2 regions of the Paenibacillus sp. JCM 9796 genome follow, and region 1 is predicted to be linked to the other one. Evidence: riboswitches for the same ligand, from Rfam matches in the RefSeq annotation. Region 1 holds a riboswitch; the other holds the start of a gene.
The links. Region 1 has a riboswitch for cyclic di-GMP ahead of ACZ439_RS05645 (hypothetical protein). Riboswitches for the same ligand answer to the same signal wherever they lie in the genome.

Region 1 (7,483 bases):
CTCGGCGGATGAAACCGCGCGGGAGGTCAGCACGATTTTATATCATAAAGGAATGCTGGCTACGAGTCCGGTGATGCCGGTTCATCAGTTTTTTTGCAGCGGGGATCCGCTCATGTTCAAGAAGATCGCTCAAAGCTGGTTAAACGAGCAAATCCGCGTGACGCCGGTCGTCTGGCAAGTATCGCATATTATTTAGTCCTCACGCATATTTTTAGATACCCCGGCCTCCGACCGGAAGAACGGGGAGGATGCGTGAAGGAGGACGGAACGTATGACATTTCCTTATGTCGTCAGGCGGGGAGACACGTGGGAGAGGATCGCACAGCGGCATGGGCTTCAGGTTCAAGCCTTGATAAGGGCCAATACGGAGCTGCAGAAGGGCGGCGGATTGCAGCCGGGATGCAGCGTTCGGATTCCGAACGCTCCGGATTGCCGTTATATCGTCCAAGCCGGGGATACGTTAGCTGAATTAGCGGGGCGCTTTCAGATCGGGCTGAGCGATCTCATGGAAGCGAATCCGGACGTCAACCCCCGGTATTTGCGGATCGGACAGACCGTTCGCTTGCCCGTGTGCAAGGCCGGTCCTATCGTCGATACGACGGTTCCATTCGGTTATCAGGAGATGATGCGGAGCCTCGAGCTTCTCGGGTATCGCTACCCGTTCCTGGAAATAGGCTCGATCGGTCAAAGCGTCATGGGCAAGGACATTCCTTACGTCCGCATCGGATGCGGGATGCGGCACCTTCATTATAACGGTTCGTTTCATGCGAATGAGTGGGTGACCAGCCTGCTGCTGATGAAATTTACGGAGGATTACGCGAACGCCTGCGTGCAGGCACAGTCCTTCTGCGGCTCTGATGCGGGCAGGCTGCTCGAAGAGACTTCTCTCTGGATCGTGCCGATGGTCAATCCCGATGGCGTTGAGCTGGTGCTGCACGGAGCGGACCCGGATCATCCGCATGCCGGGCAGCTGCTCGAATGGAACGGCGGCTCGGACGACTTCTCGGGATGGAAAGCGAACGTTCGCGGCGTCGACCTGAACGATCAATTTCCCGCTTATTGGGAGACGGAACGCGACCGCCGCGACGTACCGGGACCCGGACCGAGAGATTATACAGGGCCGAGCCCCTTGTCAGAGCCGGAAGCTTCGGCGATGGAACGATTTACGCGGGAGCGCGATTTCCGGCTGGTGATGGCGTTTCATACCCAGGGCCGGGAAATTTATTGGAATTACCGCGATTACGAACCGGCGGAGTCGGAACGTATCGCACAGCGTTTCCAGCAAATTAGCGGATATGCAGCCGTGAAGTTAACCGGCAGCGATGCCGGATATAAGGATTGGTTTATTCAAACCTACGGGCGCCCGGGATTTACGATTGAAGCCGGTTATGGAGTGAATCCGCTCCCGTTGTCGCAATTCCCGATTATTTATGATGAGCTGCTTCCGCTATTGACGGAAGGGCTGATGGTTTAGCATTTCGAAGCCGCCGAGTCCGTCCGTCTCGGCGGCTTCTTTGTGCGGGGAGCGGAGTTTGGGCAAACGGGTTGCCATGAGGTATAATCGGGGTAAGACGACTTGGACAGGAAGGGAGACCCGAGGCGATGTGGAAGCGATTGTTGTCACTCCGGCATTGGGGTCATGTATTTCGGCGCATTTGGCCGCTGCTGCGTTCCCCGCGGGTTCCGCTCGGAGAGAAGCTGTTGTTCGTGGTGCCTGCGCTTATTTATTGGATCATGCCGGATCTGCTGAATTTCATCCCGATTGACGATGTAACCGTTACGCTGCTCTTGATGAACTGGTTTACCGATAGAGCCGAACGGAAATACGGCGCTTAAGGCTGCGTCCTCGGAAGGTCAAACCACAAGAAGCGGCCATCCGCTCAACAACTGAATAGGTTTAAAGGGAACCTCGAGGTATCGGGGTTCTTTTTTTGTTCTTTGTAAGAAACGCTATGCGGGCTGCGACATATCGTTTCACCGCTTTCCATGGACTTCAGATGCCATCAACCGGCTTGTGAGCGTCCGAATCCGGTTGAGATGTGCTGCATTATTTGATAGACGACGGATCGGGCTCGTACTCTTCGGCCGGCATCCGGATCCATCGTTTTAAATACCCTTGCTCGTACAGCGCTTTAACCAGGATGATCAGCACGGGCGATAAGATCAAGCCGGCCACGCCGAAGAGCGACAGCGAGACGATCATGAACGAAAGCATCGTGAAGGCAGACACGCCGAGGGAATCGCCCGTAATTTTCGGTTCCAGAATTTGTCTCGTTCCAATCACAACGACGAGCAGCACAGCCAGCCAAATCGCGAGCGTCGTTTGTCCGACGACCAGCAAGTAGATGATCCATGGAATGAACAGCGTCGAAACGCCGAGCAGCGGGAGCACGTCGAAGATGGCCGCCAAGAGCGCGATCGAGAAGGCGTTGTTGACGTTCAATATAAGCAGCGCGATGAAGATGACGATAAAGGTCAGGCTGATCAGCTTCGCCTGCGCTTTAAGGTAGGTGACGATGCCCAGCAGCACGTTCTCGCGGAGGAAGTGGAACGCTTTTTTAAACGTTTTCGGCGTTTTGTCCGAAGCGATCCGCTTCCAGGATTCGATCTCGATGCTCAGGAAATAGGCCAAAATAATACCGATCACGAAGTTCACGACGAACGTGGAGAACGAGGTCAGCATGGCGAACAAGCTCGTTAAGAACGTACGGGCGATTTCGGTCGTCTTCTGAATGATCTCCGCGGAGTACTCCTTGGCCTTCTCCACTAAATTCAAATCGACCGGAAGCGTCCCGATCAGTGACTGTACCTGGTCGGAGCGGTTGATGAGCTCTTGCTCCAGAACGACGGCGTAATCGGGCAGCTTGTCGGCGAGATTGATGATCTGGGTCGTGAAGATCGCGCCGAGTCCGGTCATGGCACCTAGAATGACCATCACGAAGACGAGGGTGGAGATGGCGGAAGCGATCGATTTCTTCAACCCGCGCCGGTTCAGGAACTTGGCGAACGGCTCGATGATCAAGTAAATGACGAACGCGAGGAAAATCGGGGTCGCGATCCGATACAGATGGCTGAAGGCGAACATGAACAAATATACGGTAAGCACGAGCAGCGCAATATCGATAATCGTTTTGTAATATTTGCGATAAAAGGGAATCATTCGTTAACCTCCATTCATTATCTTCCATATTAAAAGACACCGACTTGATTCGCAAGTGAGGCCGGCTTGTACATACATACGGAAACAGCGAAGAACGGTTGCTTTCGGCGGCCCGATTCTATACAATAAGAAAAAACGCACAGTAGGAGAAGTGACTGGACATGAAATGCAAGATTTCGCGCAATGCGGCCAAAGTGTTGTTGGCCGAGATGGAGCAAGAAGAGAATAAAGAATTAAAGCTTCGCGTGTATGTGACTCATGCGCATGGCGACCATGCCCACTACGGACTCAGCATGGATACGCCGACCGAGAACGATGTCGTCGTTTCGACAGATAAAGGAATCGACGTTATTCTGCAAAAGGACGAGCCGCTGCTCGACGGCGTTCGGATCGATTATTTCTATGTGCCGGAAGAAGGATTCGCGGTAACGAATCCAAGCAAGGGCAATAACGGGGACCACTAGCACATCGTTCACAGGGAGTTCCCCGGTGTCAGCCGCTTGAAGAAAGGAATTACCGCATGGTCAACGATATTCGCGTTTGCGACAAATGCAAACATATGAGAATGAAAACCGCCGTTCCGAAGCTGCAGAAGCTTGTGCCCGACGCCGAGATCAAAGTCGGCTGCAAGTCTTATTGCGGCCCGTGCTCGCGGTTTGCCTTCATCTTCATTAACGGCCGGTATGTAACCGGCAAGACGGAAGACGAAGCGATCGAGAAGGCGAGCAAATACGTGAAATAAATCATGCAAGAAGATCAGATCCTCGGGCCTCAGGGCACCGGGGATTTTTGATTTGACGCCGGAAGGGATGCGCGGCACGAATTTCGGCGTCCAGACATGATCCGGGGGCGGCCAATTTCCGGGACCGGTAATCGGGGCTATGTGCTCGGTCAATGGGGCGGAGGCCCGCTTTTTGTAACGGTTGCCATGATCGCGTTGACGGGTATCATTTTTTACTGGAAAGGGTACCGGTTATTCAAAATCATACAAAATTCCCAATTTTTTTTATGAAAATGGGATGAAAGAACTATGTATTCGTGACCTTCTATCTTATATTCTTAATAAAGAACATCTCCATGAACAGACACAATTCGAGCGCACTCGATAAGGGCAACCCGGACGAAAGTCTGCGGACGCAAAGCTATAGGGGCTTAGGCGCAGGAGAGCAGCGCTATGCCAGCCAGTTGTCGAAGGCACGGAGTGATCGCGATCCTTTCAACAGCGGCTCCCGACCAGGGGAGCTTTTTTTGGTGTGAATAGATGAAGGAGGAGAACCCGGCGATGGACCAGGAACGCAGCATCTTAAATAAGAAGGGGTTTTACACGAAAATCGGCGATGATTTCATCGGAGTCTTCCTATCTGCTGAAGGACCGAAATTGTTCATAAATCGTGACGTGTACGAGCTGACGTCCCCGCATTGGGATGTCGAGATGATTCGCGGGCGCAGCCGGCAAATCATCACGTTTTACTGGATGGGCGAAGTGAAGCTCTCGATCTGCTGCGAATCGAACCACGACGTATTTCTACCGTTGTTCGATTACTTGATGTGCCGTCCTCAGCTGAAGCACGCTTAGTATAGCTTAGGCAGCGAACGACTGCGGCTTTCTTTGAACCCGATTGGGCCTCTGAGCATACGATGTGGGGTGGCCGGATCATTCCCATCCGGCACGGAACAATCGGATCATTGGAGGCATGTTTGTGAAAAACTCGGAGGTTATCGAGTCGGCGTTATTTGAACATCGGTTTTGGCTTCAGGTGCTCGGTGATCATGCCAGGTTCATCCGGGTAAGCTTGCCGGTCGATGAACGGGAAGAGGCGCAGCGGGCGCTCGGCTTCGTTCAAGCATTCGACGACTTGCTGAAGAAGGCGCGTTCGGATAAGTTCCCGGCAGAGGCGGGAGCTTTGACGCAGGACGCGTACGGGCTGACACAAGACCTTCGCGCGTTCAAGCTGCGCTTGCTGGAGCGGCATTTGATCGGCAAGATCGCAATCCAGCTGCCGCCCGCGTTCTTGAGCCATATGGTGAACGAAGCAGAGGAGTATTTACGCGTACTGGGGTACTTGTTATCCGGGCGCCCGGCGCCGGTATTCGATGCGGTGCACCACCACATCGTATGGCTCCAGGACGCCTACGGCCATGCGGGCTCCATTGCAGCCGGCTTGGATATGACGGAATCCCGTTTGGTGGAACTGGCCAGATCGTTCGACCGGCAATTCCGCGAGTATTACCTGAAAGCGGTGGAACTGGCGGGCTTTCTGCGCACGAACATCAAGAAATTCCCGGCTTTAGCCCGGTTTAATAAAGAGGTTGAGCTTGAAATGACGCTGTTCAAGCAGTTTCTGAGCGAGCTGGAAGAGCTCCGTTTAAGCGGGCAGGCGCTCGGTGTGCTTTCGCCCTTGATGGCGGATCACATGGCTCGGGAGGAGTGTTATTACTTGCTTAAGCTGTCTCAGGTGTCGGAAATCAAAGCGATGAGCTGCGATCCGACGAAGCCGAGGACGGAAGTGTAACGAAACCCTATCGGCCGACGCCGGCAGCGCATCCGTTTACCGGGGAACGTACCCCGAAGACGGATGCGTTTTTTTGCATGGTTTACGCGCTGGAAGGGCGCATGCCAAAAAAAGCTTAGGAGCGTCTGCCCTAAGCTTTTTTTGGCTGCTCCTCACAGCGTATAGGCGCAATCTGCATTAATTCCCGCTCGTACTCGAATCCTTCCGCCAGCCGAACAAGCCGCCCGGGGCGAAAAATTGGTATAACGCGCATTCGATGCGTCCGTTAAACAGCTTGCGCTTCTTATCGGCTTTTCGCCCGAGATAATGCTCCATTTGCTTGCTCGGGCTGAGGATGAAGGCCGACCAGTTCGGCAGCTGCTTATGCATCTGCCCGAATTGGCGCAGCGCGCGTTCGACTTCTTCGCGGTCGCCGAGCCTTTCGCCGTATGGCGGGTTCGTGATCAGGCAGCCGTAATCGCCGGCCGGCAGCGCTTTGCTGACCGGAAGCGTATGGAAGCGAAGCTCCTTGGCGAGGCCTGCGGATTTGGCTGCAGCTAACGCCACTTCGATGGCGGCGGGGTCGATGTCCGAGCCGCCGATTTGCAGCGGGATATCGTCCTTGACCAGATCAAAGGCTTCCTCCCGTGCTTCGCTCCATAACGCTTCCGAAATCACAGGCCAGCTCTCCGCGTTGAAGCTGCGCCGCAGGCCGGGGGCTATATTCCAGCCGATCATCGCCGCTTCGATCGGGATCGTGCCGGAGCCGCAGAACGGGTCGTAGAGCGGCCGTTCAGGCTGCCAACGGCTGAGCAGCACCATGGCGGCCGCCATCGTTTCCTTCAGCGGCGCTTCCGTCACCAATTTGCGGTAGCCTCTCTTATGCAGTCCGGGACCGGTCGTATCCAGCGTGATCGTGGCGATGTCATTGAGCAGCGACACCTCAATCACGTAACGGCCTTCGGTTTCGCGGAACCATTCCGTGCCGTACCGCTGCTTCATGCTTTCCACGACCGCTTTCTTCACGATGCCTTGGCAAGCGGGGACGCTGGACAATTGCGATTTGTGCGAACGTCCTTCGACGGGGAACTCTCCGTCTTCCGGAATCCAGTCCGGCCAAGGCAGCGCTTTGACGCCTTCAAACAAGTCGTCGAACGTGCGTGCTTCGAATTGCGCCATCTTGATCAAGACGCGATCCGCCGTGCGCAGCCATAAGTTTGCGCGGCAAACAGCGAGCAGGTCGCCTGTAAAAGTAACGCGGCCGTTCTCCACGGTGACTTGCTCGTAACCCAAATCGCGAACCTCGCGGGCCACGACGGCTTCAAGCCCCATGGGAGCAGTGGCGATCAATTCAATGGAACTAAAGGATGGGAAAGACATAGGTGAGTTTCACTCCGAATCAAACAAGTTGAACTGCGTTGGCAAAAGCCATACAATTACCTAGTATAGGCGATTCGCAATCATTATACAACGCGGATCGCGATGAGAACGAGGGGAGGCCGGCAAGGATGGAATCGAATTGGACGCAGGAATCGTACGCGGATTCGTTATTTGACAAAGACGAAACGTTGGAGCGGGTATTGGAATCGATTCGTAAGCAAGGGATGCCCGAAATTTCCGTTGCTCCGGGTTACGGAAGACTGCTGACGCTGCTGGTGCGCATGAACCGTGCCGAGCAGGTGCTTGAAATCGGGGCACTCGGGGGGTACAGCGGCATTTGTTTGGCACGGGGGCTGACGGAGCGAGGGAAGCTGACGTCCCTGGAGCTGAAGCAGCCGTACGCCGATCTGGCTTACGAGAACCTGAAGCTCGCCGGCTTCGGCGAACAAGT
Region 2 (7,483 bases), 2.4 Mb from region 1:
CGACAGCTTGACGCCGAACGACATGATTTCCCGGCAAATGTCGGCGCAGCCCCCCTTGTCGAGCATCGCCGTGCGCTCCGTAATCTCCAGACAGAGCAGCGAAGGCTCGATGCCGGTCCGATTCAGCGTATCGGCCAGCACATCCGGAAACTTCGGATCAAGGAACTGCTTGGCCGACAAATTAATCGATATGCAGAGCGGCGCATACCCGGCTTCCATCCACTTCCGCAGCTGCTCGCAGGCGGTGTCCAGCACCCAGTAGCCGATATCGACAATCGTGCCCGATTCTTCCGCCAGCGGAATAAATTCGTTGGGCGGGATCAATCCCTCCTCCGGGTGGTGCCAGCGAATCAAGGCTTCCGCTCCGGTCACACGCCCGCTCTCCATATCGACCTGCGGCTGGTAATGAAGCGCAAACTCCCCTTGTTTCAGCCCTTTGCGAATCCAGCCGTCCATGCGGAACCGCTCCTGCTCTTCCCGATGAATGAAAGGATCATACAACACGTACCGGTTCCTTCCCGATTGCTTCGCATGGTACATCGCTAAATCCGCAAACTGCAGCAATTGTTCCGCCTGTTGCCCGTGCTCGGGGAAGAGAGAGACGCCCACGCTGGCGGAAATATAATAGGACTTATCCTTATACAAGAACGGCGCCTGAAATCCCTCGAAAATGTCGTGGCAAAGCTCGGAAATAGAAGCCTGGCTCTCCGAATGCGGCACGATCATCGCAAACTCGTCTCCGCCTAAACGGAAGACGGTCGCGTCGAGCGCCGCTCTCTTCAGCAAAATATCGGCCACATGCTGCAGCAACAAATCTCCGACATGATGGCCTTGCGAATCATTCACTTTCTTGAATCCGTCCAAACCGATAAGAATGACGGCAATTGATCCTTGATGATGCTTGACGGCGGATAATGACTCTTGGAGCCGCTGCTGGAACATAAACCGGTTCGGCAGGTCCGTCAATGAATCGTGGTACGCCAAATGCCGATTTTTCGCTTCTGCCAGCTTCGTTTCCGTAATATCCAATAAAGCGACGCATTGAAACCGCTCCCCGGCGGTATAGATGAATTCGCTGTCGGCGCGAACGAACCTGATGTCGCCTTGCCTGTTGTGAACCGCATATTCTCCTCTATACAGTGCTTCGCGCTGCGAATCCTCTGCCGGCTTCGCAGCGTCCTCCTCGCACGGGGTCAACCATTCATCCAGCCGGCGCATTGCCGGCTCCTGGTGCAAGGGTCCCAGCATCGCCTCCGTCTGGGCATTGGTTTCCCGGATGATACCGTTCCGGTCCACGATCAGAATCGACACCGGCGACATTTCGCACAATATCTTACGTTCGATAGAAAGCAGGAAATCATACTTCATCATCGCATACCGCATGAAAAACGCATAAATCAAAACGCCGAACATGCTAAGATCGGGCATCCACAGATCGTCCGGCACGATAGAAAATCGCTTATGAGAGGCAAGCAGCACCGCCCATGCTCCTCCGAGACCAACCCCCCACATCACCATCTGCAGTTGCTTGCGCTTGAGCTTCAATTGAAGAGCAGCCGCTTCGCGCAGACCGGCGCCGACCAAATAGAGCGACAGCCCCATCGTGTACACGGCCGTCACGACCGTCACCCCCATTAACAGCGGACTGACCTCATGATAACGCCATCCCCCGATCTCAGCGATCTCGATGTAGGACCACTGCGGAAAGAGCAAGGTCGATAGGCCCGAGAGGAGCGGCGCATAGCAAAGAATGAGCAACAAGGGGCGGCTCATCGCCCGGTCCCGCTCGCTCAGCAGCGCACAAAACCGGATGAGCAAACACATCGCCGCAAACGCGGGGAGATAAATAAACAAGTAGCTTATCTTGCCCGAAAAAGGAACCGTGAATAAGCTGGTCATAAAATTGCCGAACAACATAAGCATGGCGGAGAAGAAAAACAGTGAGGCGCATTGGTTCAACCGGTCACGCTTGTTACGCTGCAGCGTTTCAACAGCCATATAGAATAGGATGAAAACAGGAGTTAAAAACAAACTGAGGGAAAGAAGAAAATAAAACATGTCTCTTACCTCCGAATCGAGTGCTGTGATGCCTCATTCAGTTACGGAGGGCTGATCGGTTCATTCCCCATAAACGGAAAACGGCAACTGGCTGGCATGCGGCGAATGGCGCGTAGCCCCTGTAGTTTTGCGTCCCATATTTTCATATGGTTTGCCTAAATTTTAGGTGATGTCTAGTTCTTTTATAGCATGCTTTGTCGAAAATTGAAAGCGTTTTTTGCAGGATGTATGATGCCCGGCGTTTCCTCCCGAATTTTGACGAATCGTAAAGCCGCCCCTGTTTGCGATTGCGGCGATCGTGTCCATCTTCTGGCGAACAGCACGAGGAGCCCTGCGAGTGTCCAGCCAGACAGTCGCAGGGCCGGTCGTGATCCGGTCACCATTTTTGAGACGTATACCTGCATTCAGATGAATTACCCTTGGAAGGTAACTCGAATGTCCAGCAGCTCGGATCGGCTTCCGATACGCAGCGGCGGTCCCCATGAACCGAAGCCCGAGGAGACGATCGCATGCATGACGCCTTTGCGCAAATAACCCCAATCTAGTTCGAAAAGGCGCCGTGTAATCAAATGGTTCGGCATCATTTGGCCGCGGTGCGTGTGCCCGGACAGCATCAAGTCGATGCCCGCTTCGGCGGCTGCGCCGAGTTGATGCGGCTGATGATCCATCAGTATAATCGGCTTGGACCGATCCACGTTCGAGCTTTCCAGCAGCGCATCGACGGTAAGCCGTCCTTCGTTCGTGAAGCTCTCTACGGCGTGGTCTTTGCGCCCGGCGACATACAGACCGTCCTCGAGCTCCACGACGCGATCGAGCAGTACGTCGATGCCGATCGCCCGCATCCGCTCCACATACTCGGCGATATGGCCGCCGATATATTCGTGGTTGCCGAGCACGGCGTACACGCCGAGGGGAGCGCGCAGCCCGCTCATCACCTCAGCCATATTTTCGCGTACGAAAGGCTCTATGCTGTCGTCGAGCACATCCCCCGGCAGCAGAATGAGATCCGGCGCAAGCGATGCCACCCGCTCCGTCAGCCGGGAGAGATGCCGTTTGCCGACCATCGTGCCGAGGTGCAGATCCGAGGCGGCGGCAATGCGCAGCTCCTTGCGCCCTCCGCCCGGCTTCGCGATCTCGATGTCGTAACGGCGGACGATAGGATTCCACGCGTTCCAGGAGCCGACCAGCAGCAGCACCGCCATGACGGCCAGTACGGCGGAGCCGACGACGGTGACGGCAACCGAGGCATCGGTTCCCGTTAAGATGAGCAGCCAGGCCGTCAGATCGGCGAGCGGCACGAGCAGAACCGCGTAGAACAACAACCCAATTCCATAGGAACCGATAACCTTGAGCGCTTTGTACAACGCGTACGGCATCGCGCGGCGGGCCAGCATCGCGATCAAATACGAGAAAGCCAGCAGCGCGTACACGAATATAAACAACGCGTCGGGGGCTGCGGGCATGACAACGTTCCAATACTGCAGGCCGCTCCATCCGATGAAAGCGCTCAGTCCCAAATAAGCGAGCAAGATCAGAACAAAAACGGGGATTCGACTTCTCATTTCATCTGGCTCCCTTGCTGTGAAAATGTTCATTTGCCAGTATTGTCTCATATTTCATGCCCCCAGGTAAAATGCAGCCGGCTCGGGGAAAGCGGCAGCCGCTCCTGCTGCGCCTCCCCTTCGTTCAGCTTACAGTCCGATGGCAGCAGCTGCGCTAGAGGCACCGTACCGAAGAATCGAAAGGAACAGCACGTTTTTCCGTCCGAACCGGTCGGATAACGGTCCGCCGAAGAACGCCTTTTATCAGCCGGCCGCGTATTCGTGCATGTGACGGATATACTGGCCGACCATCGCATTCAGCGCTTCGCTCACGTCTTCAAGGTCCGCTTTCCCGGCCAGCTGCGTAAGAATACGCCCGACGGCCTCGTCGCATGCCGGTTTCAGCGACGGCTGCACCCGGCTGAAATCCTCCAGGTACGCCGGAACGAAGAAGCAATCGAGGGAATTCATCGCGTAGACGTACGGCTCGGCCCGCTCGTCGCCGCCATTCCACGCTTTCAGCTTGTCATAAAGCTCGCTTAACGTAATCAGTCCGAGTCTGTAGGTGCGCCGCGCATATTCGTAAGACGTCGGATCTATCAGGCCGTTCTCGTGCCGCTTCTTGTTCGTTTCATCGAGCAAGTACAACGCTCCGCCCCATTCCGAAGCGAATTTCAACCAGAAATCCGCATCCTTCGTCCCGATATCGATCCGGATCCGCTCGTCAAACACGAGATCCGGATTCGCCGCCAGCAGACGTCTTGCTTCCTCGGCACTCCCGTTTCGTTGGTTTCCCTGTTCGCTTCCGCTGTTCATCTGTTATTCCTGCCCCTTTGATCAGAATCTGTTGTTCTCCTATCATACTACACGAAACCTATTTTATATAATGGCTCCTTAGGCAAGAGACGTCTGAAGAAGCCGGCGTTATCCGCGGGAGTTGAACAAAATTTGTGGGTCAACTCATTTCGCGCAATCTAAAATATATCCCTGTTGTTGTTTATACTGCAACAAGTCTATTTCGTTATTTTTCATTTCGTCATAATATGATAATGATTAATAATAAATAGAGGTGATCACATTGTCTACATACGTACTCGTACATGGAGCCTGGCATGGAGCATGGTGCTGGGAGAAGATTGTTCCTTTACTCGAGCAAAAGGGTCATACCGTTCACGCTATTGATTTACCGGGACATGGTTCTGATCAAACACCCGTTTCACAAATTTCACTTAAGAGCTATACGGATAAAATTTGTTCCGTTATTGATGAAGCAGACGAACCTGTTATCCTTGTTGGACACAGCATGGGTGGTATGGCCATCACGCAAAGCGCCGAATATCGTCCGAAGCAAATAAAAGCACTCGTTTATGTAACCGCATTCTTGATTAGAAATGGAGAATCCATGGTAGATGTGATTCAAACGGATGCCGGGGCTCTGGTAGCATCTAATATGATCGTATCCAGTGACGGCAGTTACGCAACCGTTAACGAGGCAAAAATAAAAGAGATTTTTTACGGCTGTTCTGAACATGCTGATGCAGAGCGTGCGAAATCTTTATTGGATGCTCAAGCTTTGGAAGTTTTAGCAACAAAGTTAAGTCTGACGGACGAGCGGTTTGGTCAAGTTCCGCGTTATTACATTGAGTGCCTGCGTGATCAAGCGATAACGAACTGGTGTCAAAAAAATATGTACGCTGCAACTCCCTGTGAAAGCGTCTACACTCTAAATACGGACCATTCGCCGTTTTACTCAACCCCTCAAGAACTGGCGACGATTTTACTTGAGATCGAACAAATTAATCAGGTAGCGGATGATCTGGTTTCATAAATGATCGTTCTTGAAAAGTTCCTTACACCAAGAGGCTGTTGACAAAGTATTACCTAAGAGTTTAAAAAGAACTGCGTAGAATTTATTTCTATGCAGTTTTTCTTTGGGGAAATTGCCATGCTTTCAGGAACAATCCCATGGGTTCGATCGTGCGTTCGGTTTCCCGCTTTTGTGAATCCGTCCAGCAACATTGCTGATGGGTAATGCGTTTGAGATAAGATAGCGTTGTAAAGATTAGGATCGGAGATTAGATCGATGAAAAATTCCTTTCATCCTGGGGGGGTAACTATGCGGGCATTTCTAATGGTTTGTTCTTTCCTTATTTCCATCTCTGTTTTGTCCTCCTGCACGAAATCACAAGAGGTAAAACGCGACTTACTCCATGTGAAGCCTGTAAATGTATTTGAAGGTGACGCCAAAAAGTTCCAGCCCTTTATGGGACCCATGTCAGGAGCGGTGAAACTAAACTATAAAGGAGATCAGAAATCGATTAGGGCAACCGCTGAAATATGGGAGAACGGGGTGAAAAAACAGACCATTGGGGAATTCAGCACATTGTTGCGAAGTGAAGAACAAAGAACGTTTGACGGTGAATTCATAGTTTCGATGAAAGAGCTGGATACTGACAAAGAAGGAACCCATTACATGGCCACAGTAGCCATCATTCATGAGGATGGGTCCTCCAGCACTCAGTTTCGGATTGATTCCCCTGTGAAGCACACATCAAAGATGCCGGTCACTTTGGGCAAGCCTATAGATGTTCCCGACAACGAGGAGGCTGCCGTTTGGGGGATGCAGGCAACGAATGAAAACAGCATGAGAACGATCGATTTTACGCCTGAATCTCTGAAAAACGCAAAGTGGGTTATACTCTTTAAAATTAATATGTCAGATGACTCCTAAATCTAGCGATCAAGTTGCGGCAGATCGTTGCCGTTGAAACAACGAAAAAGGATAGAGGCACCGGATCCGTTCCGGTACTTCTATCCTTTTTTTCATGTCCTATGTATATTTTGCTAGCTACTGAACCCACACTATGTAACAAAGGAGGTGAAACCATGGCACAAGATGTATTATGCGAAGTGAACTCCTGTAAGTACTGGGCTGCAGGCAACAAGTGTAACGCTTCCTCGATCTATGTCGTCAGTCATCGCGGAAAGCAAGCCAACAACTCCGAAGAAACCGACTGCAAAACGTTTGAATCTAAGCTGTAACTTCTTTTGGGGCGACCTTGTATAAGGTTGCCTCTTTTTCGTCTACATCCGATAGTATACCCAACATTGATAATGATAATCATTGTTATGTTGAAATATTCGGTTTCCGTGACCGTTTGAATCGTTCGATTCAGGCCAGGACCGCCTTCCCGACTTGTGACGCCGATTTATGAAGTATAACCGTGTCGTAGATCGGGTTTGACTCGATGATTTGAACCGTTAACCAGTCTCTGGTTAACCCGTATTCAAACGGATAATTAAAGATGGACTTCACTCCGTTCCCGAATCTTACCATAATTTCGACATCGTCCCTGGTTGTTTCTTTTAATTGCTTCAGCACCTCGTGCTTGTTCTTGACCAGCGAAGCGATCATGATATGAGTCGCCTCCCGCCGAAAGGCGAGGCCGCTTAATTTCTCGTCTGAGAAACGAACGAGCGTCTCCAGTCCGTAAGCTTTAGCCGACGATTGGCTAACCCTACGGTTGCGGGGTCAATATCAATTCCCAATGCTGTCGAACCGAACTCCTTGGCAAAGGTAAGAACCGAAATGGGCAGCGCCCCCGCTCCGATAAAAAGCAATTTCGAGCGGCCGTCCATACCAAAGCTTTGCCATTCTCCCTTCACCGAGTGGAATAGGTGGTTTAAATACGGGCTTGCTCCCCATTCCTCAAGCGAGATGGATTGGGATACATATTTTTCTACATTGCAAAGGGCTTCTACGGAGGCTTTCCTTAATCGCTCCGCTTGATTTTGAATTTCTTTATCACGTCCCCAAACCTTCCATTGTCGTATGGTTTCGTCCCTAACCATAAACTCGCACAGCTCATCCAATTTAGTTCGGA

Region 2: it holds a riboswitch for cyclic di-GMP, as region 1 does, so the genes downstream of both, ACZ439_RS17060 (EAL domain-containing protein) here and ACZ439_RS05645 (hypothetical protein) in region 1, are expected to answer to the same signal.

The regions. Positions count from the first base shown of each region.
Region 1 is NZ_AP043723.1:1,149,154-1,156,636, reverse strand. Features, by position in the region: gene racE (glutamate racemase) at 1-196, shown strand, start outside; gene ACZ439_RS05670 (M14 family metallopeptidase) at 272-1,474, shown strand; gene ACZ439_RS05665 (hypothetical protein) at 1,603-1,836, shown strand; gene ytvI (sporulation integral membrane protein YtvI) at 2,048-3,160, opposite strand; gene ACZ439_RS05655 (iron-sulfur cluster assembly accessory protein) at 3,322-3,624, shown strand; gene ACZ439_RS05650 (YuzB family protein) at 3,681-3,902, shown strand; cyclic di-GMP riboswitch class I at 4,261-4,353, shown strand; gene ACZ439_RS05645 (hypothetical protein) at 4,443-4,736, shown strand; gene ACZ439_RS05640 (DUF2935 domain-containing protein) at 4,861-5,673, shown strand; gene ACZ439_RS05635 (THUMP domain-containing class I SAM-dependent RNA methyltransferase) at 5,851-7,032, opposite strand; gene ACZ439_RS05630 (O-methyltransferase) at 7,161-7,483, shown strand, end outside.
Region 2 is NZ_AP043723.1:3,533,970-3,541,452, reverse strand. Features, by position in the region: gene ACZ439_RS17060 (EAL domain-containing protein) at 1-2,058, opposite strand, end outside; cyclic di-GMP riboswitch class I at 2,138-2,224, opposite strand; gene ACZ439_RS17055 (metallophosphoesterase) at 2,472-3,620, opposite strand; gene ACZ439_RS17050 (hypothetical protein) at 3,864-4,415, opposite strand; gene ACZ439_RS17045 (alpha/beta fold hydrolase) at 4,678-5,427, shown strand; gene ACZ439_RS17040 (hypothetical protein) at 5,683-6,330, shown strand; gene ACZ439_RS17035 (DUF1540 domain-containing protein) at 6,486-6,641, shown strand; gene ACZ439_RS17030 (hypothetical protein) at 6,772-7,014, opposite strand; gene ACZ439_RS17025 (hypothetical protein) at 7,050-7,483, opposite strand, start outside.